2 regions of the Streptacidiphilus sp. MAP12-33 genome follow, and region 1 is predicted to be linked to the other one. Evidence: riboswitches for the same ligand, from Rfam matches in the RefSeq annotation. Region 1 holds a riboswitch; the other holds the start of a gene.
What was found. Region 1 has a riboswitch for cobalamin ahead of ABH931_RS33600 (HoxN/HupN/NixA family nickel/cobalt transporter). Riboswitches for the same ligand answer to the same signal wherever they lie in the genome.
Positions count from the first base shown of each region.

Region 2: linked by a shared signal. The riboswitch ahead of ABH931_RS15320 (cobalamin biosynthesis protein) and the one ahead of ABH931_RS33600 (HoxN/HupN/NixA family nickel/cobalt transporter) in region 1 are both predicted to bind cobalamin.

Region 1 covers NZ_JBGCCA010000043.1:26,298-33,230, forward strand. The annotation lists gene cobF (precorrin-6A synthase (deacetylating)) at 1-391, shown strand, start outside; gene ABH931_RS33585 (ABC transporter ATP-binding protein) at 561-1,367, opposite strand; gene ABH931_RS33590 (FecCD family ABC transporter permease) at 1,364-2,380, opposite strand; gene ABH931_RS33595 (ABC transporter substrate-binding protein) at 2,415-3,404, opposite strand; cobalamin riboswitch at 3,507-3,658, opposite strand; gene ABH931_RS33600 (HoxN/HupN/NixA family nickel/cobalt transporter) at 3,683-4,801, opposite strand; cobalamin riboswitch at 4,834-5,050, opposite strand; gene ABH931_RS33605 (ArsR/SmtB family transcription factor) at 5,121-5,513, shown strand; gene ABH931_RS33610 (class I SAM-dependent methyltransferase) at 5,486-6,100, opposite strand; gene ABH931_RS33615 (hypothetical protein) at 6,194-6,433, shown strand; gene hypE (hydrogenase expression/formation protein HypE) at 6,435-6,933, opposite strand, start outside.
Region 2 covers NZ_JBGCCA010000013.1:89,482-96,414, forward strand. The annotation lists gene cobN (cobaltochelatase subunit CobN) at 1-2,401, opposite strand, end outside; gene ABH931_RS15315 (cobyric acid synthase) at 2,506-4,005, opposite strand; gene ABH931_RS15320 (cobalamin biosynthesis protein) at 4,002-4,937, opposite strand; cobalamin riboswitch at 4,986-5,179, opposite strand; gene ABH931_RS15325 (hypothetical protein) at 5,206-5,361, opposite strand; gene ABH931_RS15330 (NAD(P)/FAD-dependent oxidoreductase) at 5,494-6,894, opposite strand.

The DNA of each region.
Region 1 (6,933 bases):
CGAGATCCTGGCGCAGGGCCGGACGGCGTTCACCTACGAGGTGATCCCGGGCATCAGCAGCGTCTCCGTCCTGGCGGCCCGTCACCGCACCACCTTGAACCGGGTCGGACGTCCGGTGCGGATCACGACCGGGCGCCGGCTCGCCGCCGAGGGCTTCCCGGCCGGGGCGGAGGACGCCGTGGTGATGCTCGACGGCAAGGCGGCCTTCGCCGCCATCGACCCGGAGGGCGTCCACATCCACTACGGCGCCTACCTCGGCACCGAGGACGAGATCCTGGTCTCCGGCCCGCTGGCCGACAAGGCGCGCGAGATCGCGCGCCTTCGCCAGGAGGCCCGCGAGGCCAAGGGCTGGCTGATGGACACCTACCTGCTGCGCCGCATGGAGGACTGACGCGGGGACCGCGCGCGGACCCGGCGCGTCAGCTGCCGACGCGCCGGCCGTGTCCCGGCCCGAGGGCCAGCCGTGGTACTCGCGCACGCCGAAAGGCATCGGCAGCCGGACCACCAGCGTCCACCGGGAACCGGATCCGGCGGACCGGTACGCCTCGGGGCGCCAGGCTTCAGTCGGGACGACGCAACGGGGTGACCACGGGCCTGCCCTCGGGGTCGGTGGTGACCGAGACGCGGGCCTCGTAGACGCGCGTGACCACGTCCTGCGTGATGACCTCGGCCGGGGTGCCGCTCGCCTCGACGCGGCCCCGGTGCAGCAGCAGGAGCCGGTCGGCGTACTGGGCGGCGGTGGTCAGGTCGTGCAGGGTGGTGACCACGGTCAGGCCCTGGGTGTGGCGCAGCCCGTCGACGAGGTCCAGGACGTGCTGCTGGTGCCCGAGGTCGAGGGCGGAGGTCGGCTCGTCGAGCAGCAGCAGGCGCGGTTCCTGGGCCAGGGCGCGGGCGATCGCGGCGCGCTGGCGCTCGCCGCCGGAGAGCTGGGCGAGGCGGCGGCCGGCGAAGGAGGTGAGGTCGAGCTCGTCCAGGGTGCGCGCGGCGGTCTCGCGGTCACGGTCGCCCGGGCTCGCGAGGTATCCCAGATGCGGCGTGCGACCCAGCAGCACGTAGTCGCGGACCGTCATGTCCGGCGGCAGCAGCGGCGCCTGCGGGACGTAGGCGATCAGGCGGGCCCGCTCACGGGTGCGCAGGGCGCTGACGTCGGTGCCGTCCACCAGGACGGTGCCCCGGTGCGGGATCAGGCCGGCGACGGCGCGCAGCGCGGTCGACTTGCCCGCGCCGTTCGGGCCGATCAGGGCGAGCCAGCCGCCCTGGGCCACAGCACCGGAGAGCTCCCGCACCACGGGGGTGCGGTCCAGGTCGACGTCCAGGCCGGACAGCTCCAGGCCGGACAGCTCCGGACCGTCGGCGTGCGCGCTCATGTGCGCACCGACCGGGTGGAGCGCAGGATCCAGACGAACGCCGGGGAGCCGATCAGCGCGGTGACGACGCCGATGGGCAGTTCGGCCGGGGAGACGACGGTGCGCGCGAGCGTGTCGGCCAGCACCAGGAACCCCGCCCCGTACAGCAGCGACAGCGGCAGCACGATCCGGTAGGAGGGGCCCGCGAGACGGCGGACCGCGTGCGGAACGACGAGGCCGACGAAGCCGATCAGGCCGCTGACCGCGACCGCACTCGCGGCGGCCAGCGCGCACGCGGCCACGACGGTCAGCCGGATCCGGCCGGGGTGCAGCCCGAGCGAACGGGCCTCCTCGTCGCCGACGGACAGCACGTCCAGGTGACGGCCGTGCAGCAGCACCAGCACGGTGGCGACCGCGAGGTAGGGCAGGATCTGGGCGCTCTGGTGCCAGGTGGCGGCGGACAGGGAGCCCAGCAGCCAGGAGTAGACCTGCTGGATGTCCTGGGTGGAGCGTTGCAGCACGTACGTCTGCACGGCGGTGAGGAACATCGAGACGGCGAGCCCGGACAGCAGCAGCGTCGCCGTTCCGGGCCCGCCGCTGGCTCCGGCGAGGTAGGCGAAGGCGACTCCGGCGAGCGAGCCGAGGAACGCCGCGAGCGGCAGGGCCTGTGCGTCGGCCCCGCCCATGGCCACGATGGCGACGGTCGCGCCGAGCCCCGCGCCCGCCGAGGCGCCGAGCAGCGAGGAGTCGACCAGGGGGTTGCGGAACACGCCCTGGTACCCCGCGCCGGAGAGCGACAGCGCGCCGCCGACCAGCGCCGCCAGGACCACCCGGGGCAAGCGGATCTGGAAGAGCACCGCCTGGTCCAGCGGGCTGAGCCCGCCGGACAGGTGCACGAACGGCAGCCGGTCGAGCAGTGCGGCGCCGGTGGCGAGCGGATTGAGGTCCGCCGCCCCGACCATGGCGCCCAGCAGCACCGCGGCGGCCAGGAAGACCACCGCGACGCCGTAGGCGCGTGCCGTGCGTCCGCGCACCCTGGCCCGCCTCACCCTCGTCGGCCGCTCGGGGTCACTTGGTGGGCGCCTTCTCGACCGCCGCGGCGATCTCGGCGACCAGCTCGGGCAGTCGCGGGCCCCAGCGGGAGGCCACGTCGTCGTTCAGGCCGACGACCTGACTGTTCTTCACCGCCGGGATCCCCGACCAGCCCGGGCGGGCGGCGACGACCGCCGGGCTCTGCCCGCCGTCGGCGGCCTCGTTGTCGCCCAGGAAGATGATCTGCGGCTGCGCCTTGACGACGTACTCGGCGGACAGCTGCGGGTAGCCGCCGTCGGCGGCCTTGTCCGCCGCGTCGGCGATGTTCTTCAGGCCGAACAGGGAGACGACCTGGCCGACGAAGGTCTTCGACGTGGCCGAGTAGTACGGGTTGGCGCTCAGCTCCCAGTAGTAGCCGAGGTTCGGGTGCGCGGCGCCCGCCTTCGCGACCGTCGCGGCGATCTGCGTCTTCATCCCGGCGACGGTGGCGGCGGCCTTGTCGGCGTGGCCGGTGGCCTGGCCGATCTGCTCGATCTGCGTGTAGGCGTCGTCGAGCGTGGCCGCGGCCGGCTCGATCATGACCGGGACGCCGAGCTTTCGCAGGCTCGCGACGAGGCCGCCGGAGTCCTGCGAGGCGACGACCAGGTCCGGGCTGTACTTGACGATCGCCTCGACGTTCGGCGTCAGCCCGCTGAGGCTGGTGACCGGTGCGCCCTTGGGGTAGTCGGACGTCGAGTCCACCGCGACGACCTGGCTGCCCGCGCCCACCGCGTACAGGTCCTCGGTCGCGGTCGGCGACAGCGAGACGATGTGCTTGGGCTGGTCCTTGACGGTGACCTTGCCGTTCGACGGCGTCACCGTGACCGGGAACGCGGCGGCCGCGGCCGAGGACGCGCCCGTCGACGCGGACGGGGCGGCGGAACCCGAAGTACCCGAGCCCGACGAACCGCAGCCGGCGACGGCGGCCAACGCAGCGATCGCCGCGGCTGCCGTCGCAACAGAGCGGACCAGCGGTCGCTGTGCCATGTGCTACTTCCTGCCGTGAGGGAGGGAAGAAGCCAACCCGGCGACCGGCCGCGCACGAAGGCGCACCCTGAGCAGACGGATCGCCCTTCCCACGAGGGTCGATGTCGTAGCGCGGCAGGAGGCGACCTGGCTCGGGCCGCCCGTCGGGCGGCCCTCACAGTTGCGGGACAGCGCCGGAATGGCCCGCGTTCCCGCGGGCGTCACCGGCTTCGCTGCCTGTCGTGCCACCGGAAACCTGCAAGCCTGCGCAGATTTCCGGTCGGGCGCAGACTAGCACGTCAGGCGGGGTCGGCCTGCTTCCAGCGGCGCTCCACCCGGGCCAGGCGCCAGTACCCGATGGCGCAGGCCCAGACGACCACGAAGAGGCCGACGATGACGAAGCCGACGTTGTTGAGGTCGACGTCCGAGATCCAGCCGGTGACCGGGTCGGTCAGGTTCAGCTGGTCGTGCAGGATGCCGACGAGCTCGATGGTGCCGATCAGGAAGGCGACGGCGATCGAGAGCCCGGTGATGGTGAGGTTGTAGTAGACCTTGCGGACCGGGTTGGCGAACGCCCAGTGGTAGGCGAAGTTCATGAACGTGCCGTCGAGGGTGTCGAACAGGCTCATGCCCGAGGCGAAGAGCAGCGGCAGGCAGACGATCGCGTACCAGGGCAGGCCGGCGGCCGCGCCGGAGCCGGCCATCACCATCAGGGTGACCTCGGTCGCGGTGTCGAAGCCGATGCCGAACAGCAGGCCGATCGGGAACATCTGCCCCGGACGGGTGATGGACTTCGTCAGCCGGCCCAGGACGCGGTTCATGAAGCCCCGGCTGTCGAGGTGCTTCTCCAGCTCGTGCTCGTCGAACTGCCCGGCGCGCATCGCCGTGAAGACCTTCCAGATGCCCAGCAGGGCCACCAGGTTGAGCGCGGCGATCAGGTAGAGGAAGCTCCCGGAGGCCAATGTGCTGACGGTGCCCAGCTCGTGACGGGCGCTGGAGTTGTCGTTCGTCAGCGTCGTCGCCAGCCGCACCCCGCCGGCGATGCCCGCGGCCAGCAGGATCACGATCGACGAGTGGCCGAGGGCGAACCAGAAGCCCACGGAGATCGGGCGCTTGCCGTCGGCCATGAGCTTGCGGGTGGTGTTGTCGATCGCGGCGATGTGGTCGGCGTCGAAGGCGTGCCGCATGCCCAGGGTGTAGGCGGTCACGCCCAGGCCGAGGCCGAACACCTGGGTGCCGACCTTGTAGTGATGGGGCGCCACCATCACGGCGAGGATGCCGAAACCGACGACGTGCATCACCGCGATCACGGCCAGCAGCGCACCGGTGCGCCACCAGTCTCTTCTCTCCCAGCGCAGGACGGGGGTCGCGGGTATCGCCGCGGTGAGCGTCGGGGAAGAGTTTTCGGGCAGGGTCATCCAAGGCCAGCCTCTCCAGCACCTCGTGGAATGGTCACAATGCGTGCCGTGGCCGGTCTCCTGGCTGACGGGGGCTGCCGCCCTTGCTTCTGGCCTTCCCAGGCGCTGACGCGCCCAGTGACCTCCGGCGACCGCTGACGGCCGCGGGAAACGAAACGAGGACTTCCCGATCACAGTGGCGAGGGCCGCTCCGGATTCGTACCGGTCTTCCCGAACACCACGGCAGCGACCACCCTAGGGCTGATCGCAAACCCCCACAAGCCTGCACAGGTGCGCAGGTGTTGCGAATCACCTCGTGGGACGGGCCACAATGACCGGCATGCATCTTGTTCCCGCCGAGCGTGCCGACCGCAAGGTCATCGACGACCACACGGTGTGCGCCGCCATCGAGGGCATCGGCGACGCCGACCGCCTCACCACGTGGGCCGACCGCTTCGCCCTGCTCGGGGAGCCCCACCGCCTCGCGATCCTGCTGGCCCTGCACCACGCCGGCCCGATCGCCGTCACCGACCTGGCCACGGCGACGGGCATCGCCGACCCGGCCGTCTCCCAGATCCTGCGCCTGCTGCGCGCGGCGGGGATCGTCACCGGGACGAAGGACGGCCGCATCGTCCGCTACGCCCTCACCGCCCCGGACCTCGCACCGATCCTGGACGGGCTGCGCGGCGCTGACACGCCGTCCGGTCAGCGGGCGGCGCAGCCGGCGATGTAGGGGCCGTACGGGGTGAGGCGGCCGCCGAGGTCGAACCAGCGCAGGTCGACGCCGGCGAACCCAGCCGCCGCGATGCGCTGCGCGGTCGGGCGGTGCGGGCGGCAGCCGGCGTCGAACAGGCGGGAGCAGGGCGCCCACAGGCGCTGGACGCGCGCCTGCGCGGTGCCCTCGGGCGCGGCGACGTGTTCGAAGAAGACGAACAGCCCGCCGGGCCGCAGCACCCGGCGGATCTCGGCGAGGGCGCGGTCCTGGTCGCCGACGGAGCAGAGCACCACGCAGGAGAGCACCGCGTCCACGCTGCCCGCCGCGAGCGGCAGCGCCTCGGCCCGTCCGGCCACCACGCTGCCGGGCCGCCCGTGGTCGGCGGCGTGACGGGCAAGTCTCCGCCGGGTCCTGACGGCGGGTTCGAGCCCGAGCCAGCGGACCTCGGGATCGAGGTCCGCGTGGCTCCCGGCCGTGCCCGCGCCGATCTCCAGCACTGTGCCGCGCAGCAGTCCGACCAGCGTCCGCCGCCGCTCCACATACGCCGCGCCGGTGCCACGGGCTCCGCGCCCCGGGTCGCGCGCCACCGTCGTGTGCGTCCGCACCAGGCTTCCCTCCCCCGTGCGGCCACCGACGGCCGCCCGTCCGAGGCTACCCGGCCGGTCCCTTCCGACGGGCGAACCGTGCCGGAAGGAGGCGTGGGTAGCCTGCAAACCTGCGTCTGCGGAACGCGGATGCGCCCGCTGCTCACCACCGACAGCGAGGAGTGGCTGGACCACTGGCCGCCCCAGGGCGATCCGGGATTCACCTGGGGCGACCCGCGGCGCCGGCAGGACCGCCGGCCCACGCGCGTCAACATGACACGGAGCGGCATCTTCCGGATCCTGTACTGCCCGGCCGATCCGCGACGGCACCCGCTCGGTCACGTGCTCTCCTGACTCAGCAGATGCGCGGCAGCTGCTCCCCCAGCGGCAGGTCGACCACCCGGGTGCCGCCCAGGCCGGTGCGGGCGACGACCATGCCGGGGTGCTGGTCGGTGCAGGCGCCGATGACCGCCGCCTGCGCGCCCAGCGGGTGGGAGCGCAGCGCGGCGAGGGCGGCGTCGGCGTGCTCGCGCGGCACGAAGGCGACGAGCTTGCCCTCGTTGGCGACGTACCAGGGGTCCAGGCCCAGGATCGCGCAGGCGTTGGCCACCTCCGGCGGCACCGGCACCGCGCGCTCGTCGACGGTGACGCCGACGCCCGCCGCGACGGCGATCTCGTTGAGCGCGGCCGCCAGGCCGCCGCGGGTGGGGTCGCGCAGCACGTGGACGTCCGGGACCGCGGCCAGCAGCGTGCGGACCAGATCCCCGAGCGGTGCGCAGTCGCTGACGACCTCGACGCCGAACTCCAGCCCCTCTCGGACGCTCATCACCGCGACGCCGTGCACCCCGATCGGC
Region 2 (6,933 bases), on a different contig from region 1:
GCAGCGCGCGCAGGATGTGGTCCAACTCGTCCGTGGTGCGCGCCAGTCGGGGCACGACCTCCTCGGCCGCGAACTCCAGCGCCGCGACGGCGGTGTCGAGCGGCCCGCCCAGCACCTCCAGCACCAGGGCGGGCGCGGCCTCGACGGCCCACCCGCGCGCCTCCATGCCCTCGGCGAGCCGCCGGCACAGCTGCTCCAGCAGGTCCAGCGCGTCCGCGCCGGTCCGCGCCGGGCCGTCCACGAGCGCGCGGAGCGCGTCCGGCACGGTCACGGCTGCACCCGGCTCGGCCAGCAACTCCTTCTCCACCAGCCCGAAGTGGGCGGCCAGCGCGGCTCGCAGACCGGGCAGCGCGTCGGCGCGCCCGCCCCAGATCTGCGCCGAACGCAGCACCGCCAGCACCAGGTTGACCCGCGCCTCGGCCACCGGGCCGCCGCCCAGGATGTGCAGGCCGTCACGGATCTGCACGTCCTTGATCTCGCACAGGTAGCCGTCGATGTGCATGACGAAGGAGTCGAACTCCTCGTCGTCCGGCTGCTCGTCCACGTGCAGGTCGTGGTGGAGCTCGGCGGCCTTGACGAGGGTCCAGATCTGCGCGCGCACGGCCGGGGCCTTGGCCGGGTCCAGGTCGCTGACGAGTGCGTACTCGTCGAGCAGCTGCTCCAGCTTGGCCAGGTCGCCGTAGGTGTCGGCGCGGGCCATCGGCGGCACCAGGTGGTCGACGATGGTGGCGTGGCCGCGGCGCTTGGCCTGGGTCCCCTCGCCGGGGTCGTTGACGATGAACGGGTAGATCAGCGGCAGCTCGCCCAGCACCGCGTCCGGCGCGCAGCCGCGGGAGAGGCCGAGGCCCTTGCCGGGCAGCCACTCCATGGTGCCGTGCTTGCCCAGGTGGACCACGGCGTCGGCACCGAAGCCACCCGACGATGTCGCAGCCTCCAGCCAGCGGTAGGCGGCCAGGTAGTGGTGCGACGGCGGCAGGTCCGGGTCGTGGTAGATCGCGATCGGGTTCTCGCCGAAGCCGCGCGGCGGCTGGATCATCAGCACGACGTTGCCGAAGGCCAGCGAGGCGAGCACGATCTCGTCCCCGTCGACGTAGAGCTGCCCGGGGGCCTCGCCCCAGTGCTCCAGCACGCCTTCGCGCAGTTCCTCGTCCAGCGCGTCGAACCACTGCTGGTAGTCCTTGAGCGGCACGCGCGCGGGCGCGGCCCGCAGCTGCTCCTCCGTCAGCCACTCGACGTCGTGGCCACCGGCGGCGATGAGCGTGTGGATCAGCTCGTCACCGCCCGCCGGATAGCCGTCGACGGTGTAGCCCGCGCCGCGCAGCGAGTCGAGCAGCCGCACGGCCGAGGCCGGGGTGTCCAGGCCGACGGCGTTGCCGACCCGGGAGTGCTTGGTCGGGTAGGCGGTGAAGACGATCGCCAGCTTCTTCTCGGCGTTCGGCTTGTGGCGCAGCGCGGCGTGCCGCAGCGCGATGCCCGCCACCCGGGCGGCGCGCTCCTCGTCGGCGACGTAGACGGGGATGCCGTCGGCGCCGGTCTCCTTGAACGAGAACGGCACGGAGATCAGGCGTCCGTCGAACTCGGGGATGGCGACCTGCATGGCCGCGTCCATCGGCGACAGCGCCGCGTCGGACTCGTCCCAGACTGCCCGGGAGGAGGTGAGGCAGAGGCCCTGGATGACGGGGATGTCCAGCTCGGCGAGCTGCCCGATGTCCCAGCTCTCCTCGCCGTCGCCGCCCGCCGAGGCGTCGGCGGCCACGGTGCCACCGGCCGCCAGCACCGTCGTGACCAGCGCGTCGCACCGGCCCACCAGCTCGAACAGCCCCGCGTCGGCCCCGCGGAGCGAACCGCAGTAGATCGGCAGGGCGTTGCCGCCCCTGGCCTCGATCGCCGCTGCCAGCGTGTCCACGAACGCGGTGTTCCCGGACAGCTCGTGGGCGCGGTAGAAGAGCACGCCCACGGTGGGTGCTCCAGGCCGCGGTTCGGCGCCCCCCCGGACGCCGAACTGCGGCATGGCCTGCGGCGGGGCGAACCCCTCGCCGGTCAGCAGGACCGTGTCGGACAGGAAGCGGGCCAGCTCGCCGAGGTTGGCGGAGCCACCCTCGACGAGGTAGCGCAGCGCCTCCGCGACGACTCCGGCCGGGGCGGAGGACATGCCCATCAACTCGGCATCCGGGACCGCCTCGCCGCCCAGCAGCACGGTGGGCAGGCCGGAGGCGGCGATCGCCGCGAGCCCGTCCTCCCAGGCTCGGCGGCCGCCGAGCAGGCGGACCACGACCAGGTCCGCGTCCGCGAGCAGGGCCGGGAGTTCGGTGGCGACGTCCGTCCTGGTCGGATTGCCGATCAGGTAGCGGGCACCGGAGGCGCGGGCCGCGAGCAGGTCGGTGTCGGCGGTCGAGAGCAGCAGGACCGTGGTCCCGCTCTCCGGCGCGGCCTGCTGGGTTCCGGCTTCCTGGGTTGGGGTCACCCGGTCAACTCCCTCATTGGTCTTGCTGGTTGCGGAATGCGTCATGACGGCGCCCCTGGCGGGACGAAGGGCAGGCCCTGCGGGGCGCCGCCCTCGATCAGCCGCCACAGCGCGTCGGTGTCGGCGTGCTCGGCGATCAGGTCGCCGAGCCGGTCCAGCCGCTCCTCGCGGGCGGCCTCGAAGCAGGTGTCGGGCGCGGGGACGAAGGCGCGTCCGGCCGCCGCGGCGACGTCGCGCAGGAAGGCGCGGCGGAAGCCGTCGTTCTCCAGCGCGCCGTGCCAGGTGGTGCCCCAGACCGAGCCCGCGCGGCAGCCGTCCAGCCAGCTCTCGCCGCCCTCGACGCTCGCCACGCCGTGGTGGATCTCGTACCCGTGCACGGTCTCGCCGTAGCCGGTGCCGACGGGCCTGGCGAGGGTCTTCTCCCGCGCGAAGGCGATCCGCACGGGCAGCAGCCCGAGGCCGTCGACCTCGCCCTGCTTGGACTCGAAGCGGTCGTCGATCGTCCGCGCGAGCATCTGGTAGCCGCCGCAGACGCCCAGCACCGGCAGTCCGCGCTCGGCCCGCTCGGCCACGGCCCGGTCCAGGCCCTGCTCGCGCAGCCAGGCCAGGTCGGCGACGGTGGCGCGGGTGCCGGGCAGGATCACCAGGTCGGCGTCGGCCAGCTCCTCGGGCCGCGTGGCCCAGCGGACCAGCACACCGGGCTCCTGAGCGAGGGCGTCGATGTCGGTGAAGTTCGACAGCCGGGGCAGCCGCACGACGGAGACCCGCAGCACGTCCGCGCCGACCGGCGGTCCCGAGGTGCCGCGCGCCATCACCCCGGCCAGGTCCAGCGAGTCCTCGGCGTCCAGCCACAGGCCCGACAGCATCGGCAGCACGCCCAGCGCCGGACGGTGCGTCACCTGCCGCAGCATGTCCAGACCAGGTTGGAGCAGCCGCGCGTCGCCGCGGAACTTGTTCACCAGCCAGCCGCCGATGTGCGCCTGGTCCTCGGCCGAGAGCAGCGCCAGCGTGCCGAACATGGCGGCGAACACGCCGCCCCGGTCGATGTCGCCGACCACCACGACCGGCAGGTCGGCGGCGACGGTGAGGCCCATGTTGGCGATGTCGCCGTCCCGCAGGTTGATCTCGGCGGGGGAGCCGGCGCCCTCGCAGATCACCACGTCGTGGCGGTCGCGCAGGTCGGCCAGGCAGTCCAGGGCGATCCGCAGCAGCGCGGGCTTGCGCTCGCGGTAGTCCAGCGCGCCGACCTCGGCGACGGGCTTGCCCAGCACGACGACCTGGCTGCGCCCGTCCCCGCCGGGCTTGAGCAGGACCGGGTTCATCGCCGCCTCCGGCTCGACTCCGGCCGCTGCCGCCTGCATCGCCTGCGCGCGGCCGATCTCGGCGCCGTCGAGGGTGACGAAGGAGTTCAGTGACATGTTCTGCGCCTTGAACGGCGCGACCTTGACGCCCTGACGCCGCAGCCAGCGGCAGATGCCTGCCGTGACCACGCTCTTGCCCGCGTCCGAGGTCGTCCCGGCGACCAGCAGCGCCCCGCTCACTTCACAGCCCCCCTCAGCAGCGCCACCGCGACGGTGGCGGCCAGTGCCAGTGCGCCCACCCGGCGCGAGAGGCGGCAGGCGCGCTCCACGTCCGCCACGGCGACCGGCCGCAGCTCGGCCCCGAGCACCGGACGGTTCTCCGTTCTCTCCCCGTACTGGAGCGTGCCCCCGAGGCGGACGCCCAACGCGCCCGCGAAGGCCGCCTCGGCGTGCCCGGCGTTCGGGCTCGGATGCGCGGCGGCGTCCCGCCGCCAGACCCGCCAGGTGCGGCCCTTGTCGCCGCTCGCCGCGACGGCCAGCAGCGCGGTCAGCCGCGCGCCCGGCCAGCCCGCGACGTCGTCCAACCGCGCCGACGCCCAGCCGAAGCGGATCAGGCGCGGATTGCGGTGCCCGACCATCGCGTCCAGGGTGTTGACGGCACGGAAGGCGAGCAGTCCGGGCGCGCCGGCGAGGGCGCCCCAGGTCAGTGCGTTGACGACGGCGTCGGCGGTGTTCTCGGCGACGGACTCCACCACGGCGCGGGCGAGCTGCTGCGCGTCGAGGGCGCTCGGGTCGCGTCCGCACAGGTGCGGCAGGCGCTCGCGCGCCGCCTCCACGTCCCCGCGCTCCAGCGCCCCCGCGATGACGCGCGCCTCGCGCGTCAGGGACGCGCCGCCGAGCACGGTCCACGTCGCGGCGGCGGCGAGCGCCGCCTGCGCGGCGGCCGACCGGCGGGAGGCGCGCTGCGCGAGCAGCGCGGTGGCGGCGACGGAGCCGACGGCGACGGCGGTGAACGCCGCGCCCGCGCCCCGGTGGTCGCCGTAGAGGCGGCCCTCCAGCGCGCTTGCGAACCGCCCGAAGCCTGCTACGGGATGACCGCGTCGAGGGTCGCCGAACACGGCGTCGGCGGTGTAGCCCACCACGGCCCCGAACGCGAATGCGCTTGCGCGCATGGTGCTGATGCGCACCGGTGCGTGTCCTCACTCAGGGTCCGCGCCCTGGATCGACGATCCGGAGGCGAGAGTCTCCTGGCTTCCGGATCGACGCACCGGCGGGCCTTCCAGCAGCGTCGTGCCGCCGTGGCCGTTGTTCGCAGGTGCTCCCCGGTGACAGTGGCGGGACCGCGCCGGATTCGCACCGGCTTCCTCTCCTTGCCTCCGATTGGCGTAAAGATCCCACCATGTCGCCGGAGGCAGCGTCAACCGGCCCCGCCGGAGAGGGTCAGGAGCGGGGCTTGTTGAGGAGTTCGACGGCCTTCTGCAGGGCCTGGTCGGCGGGGCTCGCCGGCGGACGGAGGACGTGGTCCTCGAACCAGGAGAGACCGAGGATCAGGAAGAGTCCCAGCGGGGCGACAAGCAGGCACAAGATGACAGACATGGGCACCCCAAGGTGTCGAATGCTGCTGCGGCCTGGACGGACCCCGATCCGTCCCTCCAACAGAATCCGACAAAAGGGTCACATCTGCACGTTGGGGGGAAACCCCCAGAGCCTCGCGCCCCTGGACAGTGCCTAGTGCCGACCGGAGATGACGTCCGCCACCTTCGCCACCGGGGAGGTGTGAGCGCGCCCACCGCGCTCCTGGGCGTCGGCGAAGTGGTACGCCGCGTACATCCCGTGGACGCCGATCCAGCGGAACGGCTCCGGCTCCCACTTGCGGACCTTGTGGTCCACCCACGGCAGCGCCGTCAGCTCGGTGTGCTGGCCGAGCACCAGGTCGCGCAGCGTCCGCGCCGCGAGGTTCGTCGTGGTGACGCCGCTGCCGACGTAGCCGCCGGCCCAGCCGAGGCCGGTCGCGGGGTCGACCGCGACCGTGGAGCACCAGTCGCGCGGCACGCCCAGCACGCCCGACCAGGCCTGGTCGATCGCCACGCCCCGCGCCGCCGGGAAGAACGCCGTGAGGATCTCGGTGAGCTGCGCGATCGTCTTCGCCTGGGTCGAGCCGTCGTTGTCCGTGCGCGAGCCGAAGCGGTAGGGGACGCCACGTCCGCCGAGCGCGATCCGGTCGTCGGCCGTGCGCTGCGCGTACATGTACGCGTGCGCGAAGTCGCCGAGGGTCTCGCGGCCGTCCCAGCCCACCGCGTCCCAGAACGACGCGGGCAGCGGCGCGGTGACGATCATCGAGGAGTTCATCGGCAGCCAGGAGCGCTTCTCGCCCTGCAGGTTGGCGGTGAAGCCCTCGGTGCAGCGCAGCACGAACGTGGCCGAGACGGTGCCGTGCGTGGTGACCGCGCGGGCGGGGGCCGCGCCCTGCGCGGGGTGGATCTCGGTGACCGTGGTCTGCTCGTAGATCTTGACGCCCAGTCGCTCCGCCGCTGCCGCGAGGCCCAGCACCAGCTTGGCGGGCTGGATCCGCGCGCCGTGCGGGGTCCAACTCGCGCCCAGCGCGCCGTCGACGCCGATCCGCTCGGCGGCCTCCGCCGCCGTCAGCCGCTGGACGTCCTTCTCGCCGTAGGAGTGCTCGCCGGCGACGAACGCGTCCAGGCGCTCGACCTGCGCGGGCGTGCGGGCGACCTCCAGGACGCCGCCCTTGACCTGGTCGGCCTCGATGTCCTCCGTCGCGCAGACGTGCAGCACCTCGTCCACGGCGCCGTTCATGGCCTGCTGCATCGCGATCGCGCGCGCCTTGCCGTAGCGCTTGGCGAAGACCGAGCGCCCCGCGAAGCCGTTGTACAGCCAGCCGCCGTTGCGCCCGGAGGCGCCGTAGCCGCAGAAGCGCTGCTCCAGCACGGCGACGCGCAGCGAGGGCTCCGCCTGCTTCAGGTAGTAGGCCGTCCACAGGCCGGTGTAGCCGCCGCCCACGACGGCGACGTCGACCTCGACGGACCCCTCCAGCGCGGGACGCGCCTCGGGGAGGCCGATGGCGGAGTACCAGAAGGAGACACCGCCGTTGACGGTCGTGGACGTGGCCACTTCAGACCTGCTTCCGTGCGCATCTTTGGTTCGGTCCGG